2 regions of the Marinomonas gallaica genome follow, and region 1 is predicted to be linked to the other one. Evidence: riboswitches for the same ligand, from Rfam matches in the RefSeq annotation. Region 1 holds a riboswitch; the other holds the start of a gene.
The links. A riboswitch is a leader RNA that binds a small molecule or an ion and turns the genes downstream of it on or off. The one in region 1 is predicted to bind cobalamin.
Positions count from the first base shown of each region.

Region 2: another riboswitch for cobalamin. It lies ahead of ACPUEK_RS07945 (energy-coupling factor ABC transporter permease); the one in region 1 lies ahead of ACPUEK_RS14035 (TonB-dependent receptor domain-containing protein).

Region 1 is NZ_CP187511.1:2,958,612-2,969,396, forward strand. Features, by position in the region: gene ACPUEK_RS14025 (FecCD family ABC transporter permease) at 1-51, opposite strand, end outside; gene ACPUEK_RS14030 (cobalamin-binding protein) at 60-974, opposite strand; gene ACPUEK_RS14035 (TonB-dependent receptor domain-containing protein) at 974-2,806, opposite strand; cobalamin riboswitch at 2,866-3,063, opposite strand; gene ACPUEK_RS14040 (thermonuclease family protein) at 3,241-3,663, shown strand; gene ACPUEK_RS14045 (amphi-Trp domain-containing protein) at 3,670-3,936, opposite strand; gene ACPUEK_RS14050 (metallophosphoesterase) at 3,946-5,268, opposite strand; gene ACPUEK_RS14055 (histidine phosphatase family protein) at 5,301-5,996, opposite strand; gene ACPUEK_RS14060 (HprK-related kinase B) at 5,993-7,078, opposite strand; gene ACPUEK_RS14065 (GAK system ATP-grasp enzyme) at 7,078-7,980, opposite strand; gene ACPUEK_RS14070 (aminoglycoside phosphotransferase family protein) at 7,973-9,616, opposite strand; partial or broken gene ACPUEK_RS14075 (PAS domain-containing protein) at 10,167-10,785, shown strand, end outside.
Region 2 is NZ_CP187511.1:1,695,489-1,706,273, reverse strand. Features, by position in the region: gene ACPUEK_RS07975 (phospholipase A) at 1-871, opposite strand, end outside; gene ACPUEK_RS07970 (5-carboxymethyl-2-hydroxymuconate Delta-isomerase) at 915-1,262, opposite strand; gene ACPUEK_RS07965 (2-hydroxyacid dehydrogenase) at 1,297-2,247, opposite strand; gene ACPUEK_RS07960 (putative bifunctional diguanylate cyclase/phosphodiesterase) at 2,292-4,691, opposite strand; gene ACPUEK_RS07955 (MFS transporter) at 4,933-6,153, opposite strand; gene ACPUEK_RS07950 (LysR family transcriptional regulator) at 6,250-7,137, shown strand; gene ACPUEK_RS07945 (energy-coupling factor ABC transporter permease) at 7,167-7,844, opposite strand; cobalamin riboswitch at 7,885-8,076, opposite strand; gene ACPUEK_RS07940 (FUSC family protein) at 8,111-9,202, opposite strand; gene ACPUEK_RS07935 (methyl-accepting chemotaxis protein) at 9,347-10,785, shown strand, end outside.

The DNA of each region.
Region 1 (10,785 bases):
AGAAAGCAGTGAAAGCAGAATTAAAGGCGAAAATAGATCTCGACGGGGCATGCTAATAATTAATCCCTATGCTGTCGCGCAATTTCTAGCTTTTCACACATCACTCTTGCACCTTCTAAAAGTCTTGGCGTAGGGCGTTGTATTAAAGATGGCGGCACAAAAAACAAGTTATTCTGCTGCGTTGCTTTAAGCTCCGGAAACGCACGCCATTTGTCTAACCAATGCGCATTTCGTTCACCCATTCCACCAGCAATTATAGCTTCTGGATTCTTTATTAATATCGCCTCTTGATTCAAACGAGGAATCAAGCGTGGTGAGTCCGCAAACACGTTAACCCCACCACAAAGCTCGACAACTTTACTAATGTAATGAGCATGATTCATCGACATCAATGGTTCGTCCCAAACCTGATAAAACGTTGCTACAGGGTCAGCATCTTTATAGGTATGAGCTAAGTCATCAATCCCTTCCAGAAATTCCTGAGCTACTTTTCTTCCGGTTTCTTCAGTGCCAGCCAACACAGCCATATCTACGATATTATCCGCAATGTCATCAAAGTTATGCGGCTCGACGTAATAGACGGTCATACCAATACGCTCTAAGGTTGCAATCTGCTCACTTGGATTACCTGTTCGCCAAGCCAAAACAAGATCTGGCTTCAAACTGACTAAGCGCTCTAAATCCAGCCTCGTATGACTGCCCACTGACGTGACTTGCTTGGCCTCGGGCGGATAATCACTGTATGACACGACAGCAACGACTTGATCGCCCCCTCCAGCGGCATAAATCAACTCTGTTGCCCCAGGTGATAATGCCGCGATGCGTTGAGCCGGTTGTTCAAGGCATACTTGACGAAACTTATCATCCTCAACACATCGAATATCACCACTTTGCGCCCAAAGTGATTGGCTAATTAAAACGGCTAACGCAGTTAAGCATAATTGCAGAAAACATGTCTGCTTATCAGTAGCCATTAAAATGCCGAATAATTAACGGTCAGGAATACACCTCGACCTGGATTACTGTATCCTTGCGCTGTTTGATACGCTTTGTCCATAGCGTTTTTAACCGTTAATTTAGCATTCCAATCCTGCGCAAAGTCATAACTTGCACGTAAATTAAGTAAGCCATACCCAGGTAGTAGCGACTGATTTTCTGCATCATCATAACGTTCACCATAGCTTGCTACAGTGAAGCCTAAAGAGGCATTTTCAAACTGTCGATCAACATCAATGCGAGCACTTTTGTGCGCACGACGAACCAAGCGATTACCTTTATTGGCGCCTTCGCTTTGATTCTGAGTATCCAATATGGTCGCCGCCACAGCAAATGACCACTGCTCAATATCTGTACCTGCCGCGAGCTCAAGTCCACGAACACGGGCTTTATCGATATTACCCACCGTTGGATAATCCCATGCTATTAGGTCGTCATAATCCGCTTGATAGACTGCCGCATCCCAGTAGCCATGAAGATAGTCCGCATGCATACCTACTTCAAACGTTTCAGAGGTTTCAGGGCGAATTTCATTGGCTAGTGTATAGCCCCAGTTCTCAGCGTTCATAGAGTTGAACGTTGGCGCGGTAAACGACGTTCGGCCACTCACACGAGCGGTATAGATATCATCTAACTGGTAGCCTAAAGCAATACCACCCGTCGTTTGCGTATCATATTCATCATAATGATCGGCTCGAATATTAAGCTGCACACTGGCTCGACCAAATTGTGAAAATGACTGTGCAAAAACACTGTTGCTGGTGCGCTCTTTCGAATATGAGCCGTCAAACTCATCTTTAATATGCTCGGCCCCCACAACGAACTCATGGTTGTCTAACCACAGTGTATTATCCCAACGCACTCCTTGAGACTGACTGTTGTAATAAGTACCGGTTGGTGCTCCTTGGTCATTTAGCACATCATAGTCATCACGCGATTCACGAATCTGAATTTCGGACTGCCAATCCTCTGTAATGTCGACACCACCAGTTAGTGCAATCACTTGGTTAACATAGTCATTGCTGCGCAAACTATTACTAGAAGTCGTGTAATCTGACTCGCCTTCAGCGCGCATAATAAAGGCTTTAGCATAGGCACCCGACTCAAAGTCATAGCCAAAACGCGCTAAAACATTATCGTTTGAATAACCCATATCACCTGCTTGCTCTTTTACTTGCGCACCATCAGTATCAAATGAACCTACAGATAACAGATAGCTAGCATTACCTGACGAGCCAGAAACACTTGCATCCGCTTGTTTGGTATTAAAAGAACCGCCACCCAGTGATACATTGGCCTTATTTTCTTGCCCCGCTTCAGGCAAGAACACTTGAACAACGCCACCAGCGGCACTTGAACCGTATAAAGATGATTTCGGTCCGCGAACAATTTCAATACGTTCGACTTGCGCCATTGGCAAGTACTGCCAAGACGAAGAGCCTAGAGAATGGGACTGTATCGGCACACCATCGATCAATAGCTTGGTACCGGTACTGTTTGATCCACGCGTGTAAATGCTGGTACTTTTGCCGTACCCGCCATTCGTAACAATGTCTATGCCAGGCTGGCCAGCAAGCAGCTCAGTAATTTCTTGAGGCTGTTGTTTCTCAATGGTTTCTTTGTCAATCACAGAAACCGACGTCAAAGACTCCGCTTCTGTCATTTCGGTAGTCGTCGCCGTCACCACAACGCGAAGCTGTTTTGCTTCACCGTTGTCTGCGGCATAACTGGCCTGCGAAATAGCCGCCAAGATACTCAGTGCCGTTGCTGTTTTGGCAAACACTGGAAAAGAAAAAGTTTGTTTAGTCATAATGTCATCTGCATAAACACTGCACTCGCCCGTACAGTCGTAAATAAATCGCTTGCATTACAAGCACCGCGCTATAGGCAGGTCTCCGGACTCATAAAGCGGCATCACCAACTTTGTCGCCTTCCCATGAAAAAACACAGTGGCGTAATAAGACAAAGGTTAACTTTAATTACCGTTGCGGGGGCAGTGTCAGAATCACGCTGACTTCCCTCTTCGTGCTGGCCTTTGTGCCAACAACCTCTAGCGGCGCGTACTCTAACATAAGCATGACATGGGTTGAATGACAGGAACTCAAGACAGGATTAAAAACCCCTGTAAAAATAGAGCGAACTGCAAATCACGTTGACTTAAAATACAACGAACCTATTATTGCTGCTTATAGATGGATCGAATAATCACACGGCTGTGACCAACCATATTAGGGAGTAATTGCCGTGATTCGTTACGCAGTCGTTGTAACCGGTTTATTAGCCAGTCTTTCTTCTGTTGCTAGTAGCAACATCCAGGTCGAGCGTATTAACTCCGTCTATGATGCGGATACCTTTCGGGTAGATATCAGTAACTGGCCTGATATTGTCGGTAAAAACATTCCCATCCGAGTCAATGGCGTTGACGCTGCGGAAATACGCGGTAAATGCCCGAGTGAAAAAGCCCAAGCAAAAGCCGCACGTGATTACACTAGAGCGTTCTTGGAAAGTGGTAGCAATATTGAACTCAGGAATATCAAGCGAGGGAAATACTTCAGGTTATTGGCGGATGTCTATGTAGATGACCAATCATTGTCAGAAGCCTTGATTGTGTCAGGTCATGCACGCAGCTATCACGGCGGTACTCGTGAAGGCTGGTGCGACCTTTAATAGCATTTACTTAATTTTAGGTGGCGTCTTAGACAAAGATTTAGGGCGCTTTTCCCATCGAACTTTCACTTCAAATTGCTGGCGGCCATCTTCTTCACTAGCGGTCACCTTTAAATGCATAAGCCCTTTGGGCTGAAGTTCAAGCGTACTCTCTTTTGCATCACTGAATTCCATTTTACCTTTCGATAAACCGTTAGACAGTGCTTCAAGTACCCCTTGAATATCATCCGCTTCCAGTAATGCTTCGTATTTAAATTCTGTTTTTGACTTCATGCTCAGCTACTACGCGTAAATTTGCTTGAGTGATTTTTCAGGTAAATGTTTAATCGCTGGATAATCACAGCTGATGCCGACAATGCCCATCTTTTTACCAATCAGAGTGGCACCGACGCCGGTTCCCTCTAAACCTTCAGCAATACGAGAATTAATATCCAATGTCACATCTGCCTCAACATGCACCAGCCCTTTTTTAATGGCAATACGCTGACCTTGGATACGGTTGATATGACCTTGAACGACAACTTTGATACCGGCTTTATGAACGGCTTTGACACCATGGTCCGTTAAAGGCAAATCCGCATCGCGGTATTTTGTTCGAAACGTATTGGCTAACGCACTGTAATAGAAGCCAAACAAATCACGGCGCTCAAGATTACGGTGGAAAGCTTTATTGGCATAACGCGTGCCATTTTTAAGCAACATACGCCCCATTACATCGTCTAAGCCTGCATGCAAAAATAAGAACGAACCACGCTTCTCTACCAACTTCATCTTACGGAAGAACCAACTAAACTCCCCCTTACGACTTAAAAACAGTTTTTGACATTGCATGGAGGCCGCATAAACATGGCGTAGCGTTAACCCTGCCTCTAAACAATGCCGTTCAAACTTATCGACTTTGGTATGCATCTTACGCACTTCACGATCAATCCCCTCAGCCGTCAAAAAACCCGCAGCATGAAATGGAAACTCATTAAACCAATCTTCGTCAGGGAACAGTTTCTTACGGCACGTTTCTTCATCTGGCACCTTCTTTTCCCATTTTGTACCTTCTAAATACTGTTCAAACACCTCTTTGAACAACGGTACAATCTTCTTACCCATACGCACAAAGAAGTGCTGATTGCCCACGTCTTTTTTGCGAGTTATGGCCAATAATCCCATACGTAAACGTAAGTCGTGATTACCCGCTAACAGCGTAACTTTCGCATTCATTCGATACAGTTGCTTCACGCTGCGCAACAAATCTAGATTACTCGGGCCCTTATCTAAACAGTCACCGCCTATAATAATTTCTGCAGACTTACCAAACTTAGTCAATTTAAGTTGACACAAACCTGGCTTTTTACGATCGGCAACGCCGGCTGCAATCAAAGAGTCTTCAAACGCTTGTGCGTCCGCATGAGGATCAGAAATAAAGACCACTGGGCGCGATGGCCAGCGAACTTTTTTACGCCAATACTTGTTCAATGGATGATGAGTATCTAACGCTTTATGGTTAAAAGAGGACGTTTCACGCGGCCAAAGCTCTACGTCTTTTGGCAAACGTGCACGAATTTCCTCGTGCTGAGGGAGGTCAGAAATGGTGGGCAAATGATTCTTCATAACGAAGCTACAGGCCTTTTTTAGAGGTTTTATCAGTCGGGAACATCATGGGTCTGTCGCTGTTTCCAATCCCCGAAAAGCTGAGTCACCTTATCGCCGACAAAGTCTAAAACAACTGGATGCCCATAGTGCATACTTAATCGCTTAATATCGCAAAATTTTATGACATTTAGATGAAAAGCGGCATGCCTAATCGAAGCGCCGTGTCCCACAATCAATTTAATGCTGCGGTTACTAGATGCCTCAGTCCCATCTGTTTGCCATGCCATAATATGTTTGGCGACTCTCTGACCAGCTTGCAACAAAGACTCTGCTCCGTCAAATGGCAAACAATAATGGCTATCAGATTTCCAACCTTTTGGCGCTACATCAAAACGAGGATCAAGTTCTAAAATACGCTCAATCTCTTCAAGAGGAAGATTCGCTACCGCGCCAACGCTGCGTTCACACAACTCAGAGTGACACACCACCTGCGGCGTATTGTTGAAAAACTGTCCTAGCTCTTCGACATAAATACGAGCTGTTTGCCACGCACGCAATAAAGAAGAGGCATCCACGATAGAGTCCAATGTGTACCCTGATTCACTTAACCATTCGCCAAACAGGCGCGCCTGCCGACGCACCTCATACTCACCTTCCACAGTCAAGGCATAGGGCTGCATCGCACTGGGAGTGTTTTTTAACTGATGGTAGGCGCCATGGCGTATCAGAGCACAAACCTTACTCATAGTGTCTCCAATAGCTCGAACGCACGATCAAAATCGATTTTACCCGTTAAACGATAGACGTTAATCGGCGCCAAAGCTTGGCAATATTGAGATAAGGACGCCAATTCATTTAAATCTTGAGAAAACTCACCATTGCCGTCTTGAAAGAATGGCCCTGGACGCTTACGTAAGCCATCAATCTCTTCCGCTTCAGCAGACAGATCGACAGATAACAGCGCGGTCGGTTCATCTGAGTTTAGCGCCCAATCGAGCATCACAAGATTGACCAACTCCCCCTGCAGCACAACACGACCCAAACCGTACTCATCTTCAATTTGTACATCGTATTTTTCCTCTAAACCCCACAGCTCTGACATGGGCATTTTCTTTAGCTCAGTCTGACGCTGCACAGGTAAGATATGTTTTAAGCGCGGCGCATTTAATAGCGTACCGGGATTAACACGAGGCAGCTTAGCAATGCCCACGGCAGCAACCTTGCCGTCTTCATTTTTAAACAACAAACGATCGTTCGTTAAGAAATGACGTGTTTCATCTTCCAAACAACGCAACATAAGCGTGGACTTACCGCCACCTGAGCCTGCAGCAATCGCCGTCACCTTTCCGTCACGACTGAACGCAGCGGCATGACCTAGCTCGAAGCCTTGACTTAGATAATGGTTCAAACACTGATTATTAATAAAATTAACAATCTGAGCTAACTGCTGTTCACATTCACCCACAACAGTAGGCGTAGATTGATGCTGAAGCAACGCTAAACCAGTTTTGAATTTTTTAATCCAACGACCACCTTCAGCATTCTCAAGGTAACCTTCTTTTCTACCCTGCTTACCGGCTTCACGCGGCACATCTAACCAATCATGCTCATGGCCGATGTTTTCTTGATTGATCACATAAAGCGTTTTGCCCGTTTCGTCGTTTCTCGAGCTCACGTAACTCTTGTAATACAGGTCTAACTCTTCTAATAAAGTTTCAGAATTGCTTTTTACTTTGACGGACAGTTCACCAAAGCCATAGATGCGCTGATAATCACACTGATCCTGAGCTGCAATTAATTGCGTTGGGTTAAAAAGATCCTGCAACATTACACCACACCTCGCTGATTAATTTGCGCCACTACATAGTCTGCGTAAGCACCCGCCGCATCAAGCTCACACCCTTCTAAGGCCCCTTTAAAGCCACCAAAAGCAGATACCTCGAACACAACAGGACCTTGGTCAGTCAACGCAATGTCAACTGTCGTAAAGCTTAAATCAAAACATGCCTGAGCTTTGCGGCCCAATTCAATCAATGCTTCTGTCGGTTCAAATAACTCATAATGACCACCACTATGAATCGTAGTATTCCACGACTCTTTATTTCCCACACGCGAATAGGTACAGAAGTACTCGCCTCCTAAAAACACCATCCCAAGGTCTCGTCCATCGAGCTTTACCGTTTGCTGTATGTAGTACAAACTATTCTGCTCGCGGTATGCAGTAAGCATTTGGCGTAACTCAGCCTCATCCTGATCCGCTGTAAGCATTTCCATACCACGCGCTTTGGTTGAGTACAGAGGTTTCAAAATGACCGAGCCAAACTCATAAACGGCCGCCAACGCCTGATCTAAACTTTCTGTCACGCGTGTTTTCGGCATTGGCACACCGCCTTGCTGCAAGGCTAATGTGCCGCTTAGTCGGTTAATCAATTTGCCAATTGCTTTCGGTGAACTGAATACTTGCACGCCCAGTTTTTCGATATGCGAAATAATAAGTATGCGGTCCTCAGCACTAGGTGCATATACTTCACTGATTTTTTTAACAATGACGCCATCTAATTGGGCCAGGTCTAAATCGCCGTGCATCAATTGATTCGTATCTAAGCGCAACTCTACGTCAGCCATGTCAATGACGGCACGAAAACCCGTTAACGCTTCCAAACGATCCGCAAGCACTTCTGTAGACCATTTGCCTGGGATTCCTACCACCCCAATTTTGGGCTTATTCACTGTATAACTCCTTAAGTGGAAGCTTAAACTTTGCTTCTTTTTCAATAGGTAAAGTGGCCAGCATTTCTAGTAAGTAGCGAGACCTCAAATACATTCTGGTTGACAATTTTTTATCCAACACAAACCGAGTGGAGGTGGCAAATGAGCGAGCTAAACCCGCTGCCAGCCTGAGATCAAAATTGTCATCGTTATGTCGCTTTGCGAAGCGCTGACCAAATTTATAAATGTCTTTGGCACAATCCATCATCACTTTACGTTTATTTTTTTCGAGTATTTGTAAACGATAAATCGAAACCATCAACACTGAAATGTCTTGCACATAGTCAAAATAGGTAGATCGATGTAAATCAATAAAGTAAATACGCTCTTCAACATCATCGTATATTAAATTATCAACATTAAAGTCACCGTGAATCAAAACCGAAAAAGGTGAAGGCCAACGGCTTTCTTTCGCTTCAACTCTATCGACAATGTCATAAAAGCTGGGACGTACTAAACCGCAGATTCGTTGCTCAGGCGTAAAATACTCTGGGTGTACGCCAGCGCTGTCTTTGATACGCTTACGTAACTGCTGCATAAAATCAGCACGTGAATGCTCACTCGTTAAGGTCGCCTGCCACGTATCATTGAGTGTCTTAAACAGTGTTTTCAGTGCTTTTTCCAGCGCCTTCTCTTTTCCTTCACGAAGCAACGACTCCAGCGTTTTTCCAGGAATGTGTTCTATCAGCAAAGCAGAGGTTTCGCCATCAGATTGGGTTTTCACCAAAACATCAGGGGCCAGTTTGGGGTTCACGTTACGCCAATTTTGAACACCTTGAACCTCTTCGTCGATCTTAGTTCGATCCCCTTCTTTGTATACCGCCAGTACATGTTGACCCGCCGCATTCTGATGCGACACTGAAGCGATCGCGCTGCCGGATCGCGTTAATGCTAAACGACGCACTTTGACATCATTCAGATCGTAATTGAGTTCTGAGGTAACGTGCTTAAGGTGCTTGTAATTTTTAAGCGTTGCCACATGACCAAGATCCACTTTTATCAACGTTTCCGCAATATCAGAGAGTTGATCCACTAATCGACGCAAACAACCATTGCATAGAATGGAAGCTTTCAATTCGACATCGAGCAAACGCCCTTTTTGGCTTAGGGTCTCCATTTGAATGTCGTCATACAAGGTTTTTAGCTTTTCTGAACGACGAGCAACTTTTATACCTGTGCGTCTAATATCTTCAGAAAAGCCGACCTTAACTAACGCAATAGTACGATTGACTCGCTTAATAAATTTAAGGCAATTGCCACTATCAGGATGTTCAAATTGTTCGTCGAGAGAGCCCGCCTCGACAGTGTCTAACAAGCCCCGAGCGATGGCAGCCAAAGCATTCGCTAAACCGCGAACGGCGACGACTTGATTGTAGTAGGACGTCCCTAGCTTGCGACGTTCCAGCAAGCGGGCACAGTGCAGCTCTATTTTTTCACGCAGAGTTTGGACATAACCGCGACGAGCACGAATACTGGTTAAGACATCAGGGGAGCCTGTTTTAAAAAGTAGCTCTGTGTACACACCGTGCTTTTCTATTTCACTTAATAAAAAAGTTAGGTCATCTTTGATAATGCTAAGTGGGGCCGAAGCTGACATAAAGTCTCTAAAATTAAATATTTGAACTACACCCTGCATTAGAGCCTTTAGACGTTACAGTATTATTAAAACAGTAACAATATTAATACTTTAGGCTCACTACAGGCGCACAGACAAGCTCTTAAATTGGGCACTCTTACCCCCTCGAACTTTTGTAGCTTTAAATAGCCGACACTTAATTGATGCCTGACCATTTGTTGCATACATCACCTTCTGTAACAAAATGCAAACAAGGTAAGTCAATAAATTTATCGACCACTCACAAATCCAATTTATTGTTATATATCGTAAAATGAACTATTAATTTTAGACACAATCAATAATATGTAGCATAACGTTACAGATGCGCTCAAGCCCCAATCACTTTAACGGTGATCACATAAATTAGCGAACTTCGTGCAGGTCTCTCTTACTAAGTGCACATTGCTCAAATACGCTATGAGGTCTATCAACTATGTTTTTTCAAGGTAACAAATTACGCTCCCGCATTGCAGAGCAAGAAAAAGAGCTAACCGCATTTCACAACGTGCAAAAAGACTTACGTGAAGCAATGCTGTACTTTTCTATTGACCGTAAAGGTCAGTTTTTAGAAGCCAATTCAAGCTTTCTAGAATCATTCGGTTGTCGCTTTGATGAGCTTAGCACCCTTCAAAAACATATATCACCTAAGGCAATAGACAAAGAGCATACGCGCGCAATGCTGGAAGCCTTTAAAGCAGGCAACCACTGGCATGGCGCCATTCAATTAGTCAGTCAAAATGGCAATGAACACTGGTATCGAGTCATTATGCAGCCCTTGTCGACAGCGGAAGGAGAAAAAATTGAAGTCTTCTGCTCCGAGCTCACGCGAACCATTTCTCACTCTCGCCAACAGCAAGACATGCTTGCAGCACTTGATCGTTCACAAGCTGTCATTGAGTTCAGTTTAGATGGCATCATCCTAGATGCAAATAATAACTTTTTGAAAGGAATGGGCTACAGTAAGAGTCAAATCATCGGCCAACATCACCGCATTTTTTGCCCATCAACTGAAGTTGATACAGACGAATACCGTAACTTCTGGCGCCGTTTAAGCTCTGGAGAGTTCTTTTCGGGGCGCTTTCGTCGCGTAGATAGAAATGGAAACGATGTTTGGCTTGAGGCCACCTATAACCCAATCCATGATGAAA
Region 2 (10,785 bases), 1.3 Mb from region 1:
ATTGCGCGTAACCGCGCGCCTTGCCCCACATTGGAAAACTCACGCCCAGCTGCACTGCTCCACGATTGTCGGAAAAATTAAGATTGTTGCGCAGTACCAAATCGTATGTCACATCATTGTCCACATGCACAATGGTCAACTCGCCATTTCCCATGTAGTCATCAATATCTGGGTTGTCATCGTCCTCATCGGATTCAGGAATGCGATACCAAGGTTTGAACGACACAACCGTGTTATTACGTTCAAATATAAAATCCGCGTACACTCGATTCCATGATCTAGACAGAGGATCAGCACGACCATTAGATTGATGATTGATGCCGTAATTAATGTGTTTTAGCTCAGTCCCCCAAAAAGAAAAATTGGGCTCCGTGGTAATGAAGGCCTCCGGTTCGTAATTTGTATCTCGAAATGGGGCAGATATTTCACTATTGTAGGCTTGCCAATAAGACTGCTGCGTGTAAGCAAACCACAGTTTAGAGTCTCGACCCAGTACCCCTTTTGCAACCGGAAATTTAAAACTCAATTGGAACTTAAACTCTACATCCTGTAATTCATTGGACTCAATACTGTTATATGTGCCGCGATCCCCTGTCTTTTGTCTGTAATAAACAGGCAGAAAATAATTAGGACGGTGAGGCGTTAAAACAAAAGGTTCATTGGAGGTTCTTTCTTCTCGCTGAACACGCTGCTCAATCATGCCATTGGCTTTTCTAGCGCGCTCAGCAATTGGCTCAGGCACATCAGGTTCCATCGATGATTTCGTTTTTTGCGTTGTACTAGAATCGTCTATTGACGGTTGATCTACTGCCCAAGCACTAGAGAAAACCCCTAAGCTGATTAAGAGCATACTTACCTTTCGCCAATTCATGACCTGATCCTGCCTATTGAAATGTTTATTTAATAAAGGGTAATTAACTAGAAAAGACTTTGCGGATGTAACTGTCTTGCACCATTTCACATATCTCTACTGACAGGCTAACCTGTTTCACGGCAAAGCGGCACAAAGCATCAAGGACAGACTGTGAAAGTTGAGATTTCTGTTGCGATGTTCGCCCAGGCAACAGTCGGATTGTTACATGCACAAAGGCATCCTGAACTCCACCCGTTATAAAATGCTTACAGGCAAAAGCGCGCAGTTTAATATCATTCGCTTCAAATAAGTTCGACTCAAGACAAGCTTGCTGAACCGCCTCCATCCAATCTAGTGGTGGCACTTCTTGCTCAAGATTTTGGCTGTACTCAATAATACAATGCGGCATAGTGACTTCCTTTTATTGTTTTATAACGAAAGTATTAGTACCCAAGCTGGGTATTCACCGTGTCAGGTAAAACCCGCAAATGGCGGTAGTTACGAACATTTTGAGCCACTATTTCACTTGCACTTTGCACTGTCGTAGGGGCCGATATATGAGGCAGAACGGTGACTTTAGGATGAGTCCAAAATGTATGCGAAACGGGCAAAGGTTCGTAGGCAAATACATCTAATACAGCATGCTGAATATGCCCACGATTGAGGTCATAAAGCAAAGCTTCATCATCAATGATTCGTCCTCGCGCAAAATTAATCAGTTTTGCCCCTGGCTTTAATTTGCTTAAGTTCTCGAAGCTTAAAAGATTTTCTGTGGCCGGGGTGTGAGGCAATAAACAGATTAAGATATCGCTTCGCCCTAATACCCTATCAAGACCTTCACTCGTTGAAAACGTTTCAATCTGGTCAATCGTTTTCTGACTTCGGCTCCAAGCAATCACATTAAAACCGAGCTTCGCTAACAACAATGCAGCCTCTTTACCTAACTCACCTAGGCCAAGCACGCCAACCGTTCGTTCACTAGCAGAAATATAAGGCAATGGCTGCCAAACTGCTTTTGCTTGCTGCGCAGCGTATTCTGGCATATCTCGATGTAGGTATAATGTCCATGCTAATACAGCTTCAGCCATCGTCTGACTAAGTTTAGGGTCAACTAACCGAACAATACTAAAATTATGAGTCACTGGGCTTTGGAGTATTTTTTCAACTCCCGCCCACACACTGTGAACCCAGACCAGATTCGGCAGTGTTTGCAACTCTTCTGGGTCTGGATTCGCAACTATGGCAATGTCGACTAATTGACGTGCTTGATCGTTAAGCATTCGTAAAGGAAGAATCGTCTCATCAGGCATTAACTTAGATAAAGCTTGTAACCAAACATTCTCATCGGATTCGTTCATCGTACTTACGAAAGGAATAGTAGGGGTTGTTATCATGCTTCAGCCTCCATTATTTCGTACTACTCTGCTGTATTCTGAACTCAGAGTGCAGCAGATGAATTTTCACAAAATGACTCGAAATCGACCGCACACATAGGTCGACCAAAGTAGTACCCCTGATAGGTGTAACAACCCATTAATTTCAGTTGTTTAAAATGCTCATTTGTTTCTACGCCTTCCGCTAATACTTTCAAGGATAAGGCATTAGCCATGGCAATCACAGCTAAAACAATTGCGTAATCATCCTTATCAGCAATTAAGTCGCGAACAAAAGACTGGTCTATTTTAAGGCGATCGATAGGTAAATCTTTCAGATATTTGAGCGAAGAATAGCCCGTACCAAAATCGTCGATTGACAAACTAATTCCCAGAGAGCGAATTTTCTCCATTTTAGACAAAGCACTGTCCAAATCCGTCATCAAGGTATTTTCAGTGATCTCAATATCCATCAACTTAGCAGGTAAACCACTTTTTGTGAGGGCAAACATAATATCATCGATCAGACTTTCATGCGCAAATTGCAGCGGGCTCACATTTATCGATATGCGCCAATCTTCTTGCCAAACACCTTGCTGAAGCCACGTCGCTACTTGTGATGTAGCCTGCTTTAAAACAATCCGGCCAATATCATGAATTAAGCCAATGTCTTCAGCGATACCGATAAAATCCATTGGGGAGACGCGGCCCATATCTTTATCATCCCAACGCAATAATGCTTCGGCACCAATGATCTCGCCTTTTTCATTATTTTGAGGCTGGTAATAAACCTCAAACTCTTCATTTTTAACCGCGCGATACAGTGACTTCTCCATTTTCAAACGCGCATCAGACAGCGATTGCATGTCCTCTTGGAAAAAAGCAAAGGTGTTTCGCCCGAGCTCTTTCGCTTTGTAAAGTGCGGTATCCGCCTGACGAACGATGATAGCAGTGGACTCTTCACTTCCATCAAAAAATGAAACGCCCATACTTGCTGTTATATGCAAATCATGACCACTTACATGTTTGAGATCAGAACAAGACGCTAACACCCTTTGCATAAAGCTAATAATAGGAACATTGCTCTCATTCATGGAGCCACGAACGTGGCTCCACAAAAAGACAAATTCATCCCCCCCCATACGGGCAAACGTGGTATTGGGCGGAACTAGCGGCAATAAAGACTCAACAACTTCCACTAAAAGCTGGTCACCAACATTGTGGCCTAGTGCATCATTGATGGTCTTAAAGCGGTCTAAGTCTAAAATGATCAAAGCCCCAAAATGACCTTTTGCCATATGGTCCATGGACTTCTGTAAATGATCAATCATCAATGTTCGGTTAGGCAAACGTGTTAACGAATCGTAATACGATAAACGATTGATTCGCTGTTGCGCTTCTTTTCGCTCAGATAAATCTCGCATTAGCAGTACAACCTCTGTTTCACCTTGTACTCTGTATTTGCTAATACGAATTTCAATTGGAATAAAATGTTGGTTAGTCGATAAGGTAGTCTCCGCCGTCATCACCTCATCGACAGGTAAATTATGCAACGACTCTTCTAGAGACACCCAAAAGCTTCCACCCTGCAAACTGGCTAAAGAGATACCTGTTAACTGCTCTGAAGGAAGACCCATCAGTTTTTCGGTGGCTTCGTTTACAACACAAATCGTTAACGCTTCATCCAAGACAATGATGCCATCTGCTGCGTGACTGATCATTGCTTTAGAGTGCTGATGGCTTCGCTCTAATGCATCAAGAGCACTGGTTAAACGACGCCACAATTCACTAAATGTCGACTTTAAACGACCCAGTTCATCGTGCCGATGCAGGGCGTCAAATGAAGGTGGCATCACCACATTTTGGTTTTCATCGACACGACTGATCGACCACGTAAGCTGTTTGAGTGGACGTGTAACAATAAAATAAAAAAGCAGAGAAAGAATAGACGCCAGTAAGATATCTTTTATGAGGTTTTGTATGAAAAGGTGGCTGTTAAAACCAATAATTTGCTCTATTAGATAACGTCGATCGAGCTCAACTTGAATGATCCCCAGCTGTATTTCTATACCACTGTAATTCAGATTACGGGTTACCGTTAACTCATCTCGTATTAAAAAGTTCGCTATCTCACCACTCCAAGAGGGCTCCATATACGGCGCACTGGCTTCAGAAAATACGTTATTGTTTTCATCAAAAACAACGGCTTTAGCTATAGCAGGATTATACAGCAGGCTTTCGACTTGCTGTTGGGCAAAGGCTTTATCTAAACGAAACAACGCTTGAGCCAACGGTCGCTCAACAATGGACAAAAGATCGTTAAACTCTTTTTGAATTCGGTAAGGCTCTTGCTGGATAGTTTGGTAAGATTTGAAAAAGCTAAGAACTAGGCTCAATACTACGGCCAGTATAAATGTGGCCAGCGATTGTTTTATATACAGTGATCGATTCAATTTTGATGCCATTACTGCCCAGCCGCTGTCGATAAACACAGTACCTATTTGGTACACCTAACTCTAACGATAGAGAAAGACTATACAGCGTTAAGGGTTGTATTAAAACAACCCTTAACATGACATAAAACAGAATTATCACACAATTGTATAAGCTTATTATTCTCTTCGACTAGTACCATTAAGTTTTTCAAAATCAGCTAGATACACATTAAGGATTGCTAATTAAGATCTTGTGAAAACGTTGCTTCTTCTAAACTGCATTAGAAGTCAAGCTACCGGTAGACAGCTTCGATTGCTTTAGATGATATTGGGACAAAATCAAAGCCACCACAAACACTCCGGACAAAATCAGCCAAGAACCAAGCACAACTCCTATCCAACCTCCAGCCTGCCAAAATGGATCTAAGTAGAACCCACCTACACTTGCCCCTAAATAGTAAAATACTAGGTACAAAGACGATGCGCTGGCTTTTGCCTGATGAGCATTTTTGCTTACAAAGCCACTGGCCGTGGAATGACATAAAAAGAAGCCAAAACAATTAATCAGCAAACCAATAATGATGCTAGTTAACGACCCGTATAAAGTGATCGCAGATCCTAGCATCAGTATAAGTGTACCAAGTGCCATAATTTTTGGTTGCGAACAATACGCCGCTAACTTTCCCGAGAACGCTGACCCTATCGTCCCGGTCAAATAGGTTAAAAAAAGCAGGCTGACATACGTGGCAGACAAAGAGTAAGGCTCAGCTTCTAAAACAAACGTAATATAGCTGTACTGATTAATGAATATGAAAAAATTAAAGCCGCCAATCAAATAGCACATTAACAAAATAGGATTGCTTATATGCAGCTTTACATTCGTGAATAATGTAGCAGGGCGAAAACGCTTAGCATGAAAGTTCTCGGAATTTGGCAGTAATACCCAGAACAGAAAGAAACATACCATACTGACAATAGACATTACGAAAAACGCCGCAGAAGGCCCCTGCCATTCACCCACAAACCCGCCAATTAAGCGCCCCCCAATACCGCCGATCGTATTGCCACTAATATACAAACCAACGGCTACAGCCATCGCTTGCGGACGATATTCATCACCCAGATACGCAACGGCAATAGCAGGCAAACCAGCGAGAAAAAATCCCTGTAAAGCTCTAAGTAATAGCAGCTCACTGTATTGAGTAACAAAACCAAGAGAAAAAGTCGTCAGTGTCACCCCAAGCAACGCCATGATCATAATATTTTTACGGCCTAACGCGTCAGATAAGGGCCCGTAAACCAGCAAAGATAAGCCTAAGGTCAAAGTGGTAATGGTAAAGCTGCTTGCGGCTTGGAGCTCGGAAATCGAAAACTCATGCGCAATCATTGGCAACAAGGGCTGAGTGACATAGACGTTCGCAAAAACCATAAACGAACCAATCACCAGTGCTAATGTACCGCGCCAAAATGCCCAACTACCTGTATCAATCACCTTATCCACTCCGATAATAGAAGAATAAAACGACTATACGTATTATATTTGCATCAATAAAATATATTTAAATTATGGATTGGATAACATAAATTGATAGAAATAAAACCTATACGCTATTTTTTAGCCGTAGCGGAAGAGCTCAGTTTTACACGTGCAGCGGAACGACTGCACATTGCTCAACCCGCCATCAGTATGGCAATCAAAAAGCTTGAGAAAGAAGTCGGCGTCGACCTTTTTCATCGACAAGATAGAAAAATCAGTCTTACCGATGAAGGTCGCGTACTGCTAAATTATGCAAAAAAACTCATTCAGCAAGCAGACGAAACGGCACTCGCTATGCAAGAGCTTAGCGGTCTTGAAAAAGGGGAAGTACGCGTCGGTATCCCAAGCATGCTTGGCTCGTACTACTTCCCTCCAATATTAATGGCATTTCGACATCAGCACCCGAACCTGACTCTGCAAGTCATTGAGGGTGGCACATGGAAACTTCAACAAATGCTGGAAGTCGGAGAAATTGATTTAAGCGTTATCGTCGCAGAGAAGCCCAGCGAACAACTTGAAACACGTGCCTTGCTTAAGGAACAAATGATGGTCACGGTTAATCAAGAGCACCCTTTCGCACAATATGAAAGCGTCACGTCTGAGCAATTTTTTAAAGAAGAATTGGTGATGTTTAAAGAAGGTTATTTTCATCGCAGAGTCATTGACCGACTGGCACAAGAACAAGGGGTCACACCGAACTTTGGCTTTGAAACCAACCTTATTCCATTGATCAAATCCATCGTCAAACAAGGTTTTGGTATTACCACCCTACTTGGGATGGTCATTGAAGAAAATGACCAGCTTGTTACCCGCCCTTTTTCGGAAGCAGTATGGCTGGACATTAACATCGCTTGGCGCAAAGATGGTTACTTGTCCAAAGCAAACGCAGCCTTTCTGTCCTTCTTAATTCAAGAAACAGAACATAAAAAGCCAGCGTAAAACGCTGGCTTTAATACTACTATTTTATGTTATTTAGTTTGGTATAAGCGCTCTTCTACTAAGCGTGACCCCTGCAAAGAACGACACGTCTTTGCACCGGCCAAGATTGCGAGATCCAAAATAGGCTCTAATAGCACAACGCTTAAGTACGCCATACCAAATGTCGCGACTGAATTAAGGTTTTCAGCGCCAAACCCCTGACCATAGAATGCCCAAAAGGCAACCCAAGCAACGATCCCGCCTTGATACGTTAAAGACAGGCGCAATGCTTGGCTATAACGGATATCGACGTACGCTGTTTTCTCAGAAATAGTTCGACGTGCGATGGCCGTCATCGCAAATAAAGGCAATAACAACGTGGTTACGTTCATGGCGTATTGAGGCAGATCAAACGGTGCGAAAAACACTCCTTGTAACAATAACCCCACACTTAGCCCGATCGCTGCTGCAGCCGAGCCAAAGATCAAAAACAGTGTTGATCCCAATATAAAGTGCACTTCCGATACACCTACTGGCTGTTTTGGAAACACTTCAAAAAAGATAAATACCAGCAAAACTGACATCAATGCCCGACTTAAAAGGCTGACTAAGCCATCTTTTTTGATCGTGTCTAATGAAGATTTTGCGGCAATAGCAAAAGCCAATGCCGCAGTTGCGTAACTCAATCCTAGCTTAGCGCCTGTGACAACGCCTGGTTCGATATGCACAATGTGCCTCCTAATGGTTTTCATACCACCCGTATGAGAAAAGAACAGAAGTCAAATGGCCGGTCTCCGGACTCGGTAACGTTTACAGCCACCTTCCCAAAAATCAGTGGTGACTGCCGTGCAATCCTTGCTGTTACCTACCGTTGCGGGGGCAGTATAGGATCATCAGCACTGGCTGATTCCCTATTTCCCGTTTCACTTTTTACAAAGCACCGTTCAACAGGCGCACTTTAACAACTTTAGAGGCAATAAAGAACTGAGTATATTTACTGATCCGAGTGGTTTGATTCATGAGTACGCGAAAATAATAGCTCTGATAATCGGCTACGTTCGTCCATTTTTTGTTCTAACGAGCGAAATAGGCCCGTACGATGAAAAATTGCCCCAGCGACAAAGCCGATGACACTACCCAGCACAATATCAATCATGCGATGCTCAAGTAACACCGACGCATCCATCCCACTTGAGGTAATCTCTGCCATAATGACGGTCAAAGGCGTGATAAAAATCACCGCCAGTCCGTAATTTTTGACGATTAAAACTTCGACTATGGTTTGCAGCGCACATATCCAAAGAGCCAGTACGATGGGTGATGGATGAAACGCGAAAATAAAACTGGCAAGCAGCATCCCGATAGACGTCCCTACTATACGGTGGATATTACGATGCCAAACCATTCGGAACGTCGCACCCTGTAATATCGCCGCACACGAGATCGGCACCCAATAAGGATTGTCAAGATCCAAACTCAATGCGAAAGCATAAGCACCGCTGATGCAGATACTTAAAAATAACGCTTCTAATAATATAGCGTTTACTCTCGGGTCGACTTCTACTGGGATCGAGGTCGTTTTGTGTGCACCCGTACAAAGGCTGTAAATAAATGCCATTAATACAGCCCATAACCCACCTAATGCAATCAAGCCAACTCGCATGGGAATTGCTGCAAACTCAAACGGCATTGCCATCGCGACACACGACGACAAAATAAAGAAGAAACTGCCTGGTGGAGGAAGCCGATAGTAGCGCGTGATCACAATAACGGCTAATGCAATTAGAAATAACCCAACCGGAGCTAATCCAGGTACCGCAGCGGCAAGCGTCGCAACCGTTAAACACGCCATAAAACCAAACGTACACAGAATCATCGTCAACATTCGAGACGTTGTACGATTTGGGCTCATGTATAAAAATACCATCGCGCCTAAGCTCGCAATCATGGCATCATTAAATGTCCCAGTTAACGCACCAATAACAGCGGGCGCGCCAATCGTGACACCAGCCGTCACAGGTAAATGCCATGGTCGACTTGCCTTATTCAAAGCCACTAGACCTTTTAGGGTTGTTCGAATACTCACTTAATTGAGCCTTTTAAAATTGAATCATTAATAGGTAGATCACTTTATAATAAAATAAATATTTCATTGATTAAAAAGTGTTTGTATCGTGTAAAAACCTTATAGCATCTAACTGTCATTTGCACATTTAAAAAGGAACGCCCAATGAACCTCTCGTTGCAGACTAAAATCACCCTACAAAGTATCCTTGCAACAATGATCGTAACCATTGCGGTAGCTTGGTTAGCATTTAGCAAGTTTGATACTGCCAATCAAAATAGCATTCAATCCGAGTCCGCCTCACAAGCCTCCGCTATTAATATATACCTAACCAACTGGTATAACGACCGCGAAAGCACCATGCAAGCCATTAAGCAGCACCTACAGACAAAACTTTCGCAAGGAGAAAACGAGACCGATATTTTACCCATTTTGCAACAAGCGCAATCAAGCCTTGGGTTTGGTATGACTTTTTTGGGTCTGGAAAACGGCCATATGTATCGTCATGATCCAAGCTTGAACAGTGCGGATTACGACCCTAGAGCTCGGTCTTGGTATAAAGAAGCCAAGTCTTCTAATGCCGCCTATGTCACAGCACCTTATGTTTCTGCGTCGACAGGAAAGCTGTCGATGACCTTTGTGCAGCCGATCATCGTCAACGGAAAATTCATTGGCGCCATTGGCGGGTTGGTGTTCTTAGATGATTTGCTCGACCGCATTCTCGAACTGGATGTTCTTGGTGACGGTGAGCTGATACTAATAGGCCAATCCGGTGAAATATTAGCAAATCAAAATAAAGACCTGATTCAGAAAAACATTACCGAAACAGACTATTCGATTACGCCTGCAGACCTAAAACAAGCGGCCACTTCTTTTACCTACAAAGAAATTGATCTAAACGGATCTACTAAGTTTGCCTATCTAAAAGAGCTGGGAAAAACGAACTGGACGTTAGCACTGATCATGGATAAAGACACTCTGATGGCGCCAATACACGATTTTGCAAAAACTGCATTACTCTTCGCCATCATTTTGCTAATCATCATTTCCATTGTCATCTTTAAAGTATCTCAGCTACTTTTAAAAGGCTTGCGTACTGTAACAGCTCGCTTACAAGACATCGCAGAAGGAGACGCGGATCTAACGGCGCGAATTACTGTCAATAGCCGTGACGAAGTCGCCGACCTCGTAACTGGGTTTAACCAATTTGTTGAGCGATTGCAAGGCACTATTAATAATATAAAATCCATTGAAAACCGTCTATCAAAGCAATCCCAATCTATCAATTCTACCTCTAGTCACAGTCATGACCGCTTAATTGCTCAACAAAGCAGCATTACGATGGTCGCAACCGCGGTCCATGAAATGGCGCAAGCAACACAAGAAATTGCTACCAATGCTCTGGAAACTGCCCGCAATGCTGATAACGCGGTTTCATCCAGTGAAGCCGGACAAGCCCAAATAGATGCCAGTCAGCGTAGTATTCAGCAACTAGCCAACGAAGTCAGTTCCGTTTCAACGGTCATCCAGCGTGTTAGCCAAGATGCAGAAAACATAAACTCTATTCTGAATACGATCTCGGGAATCGCAGAGCAAACTAACTT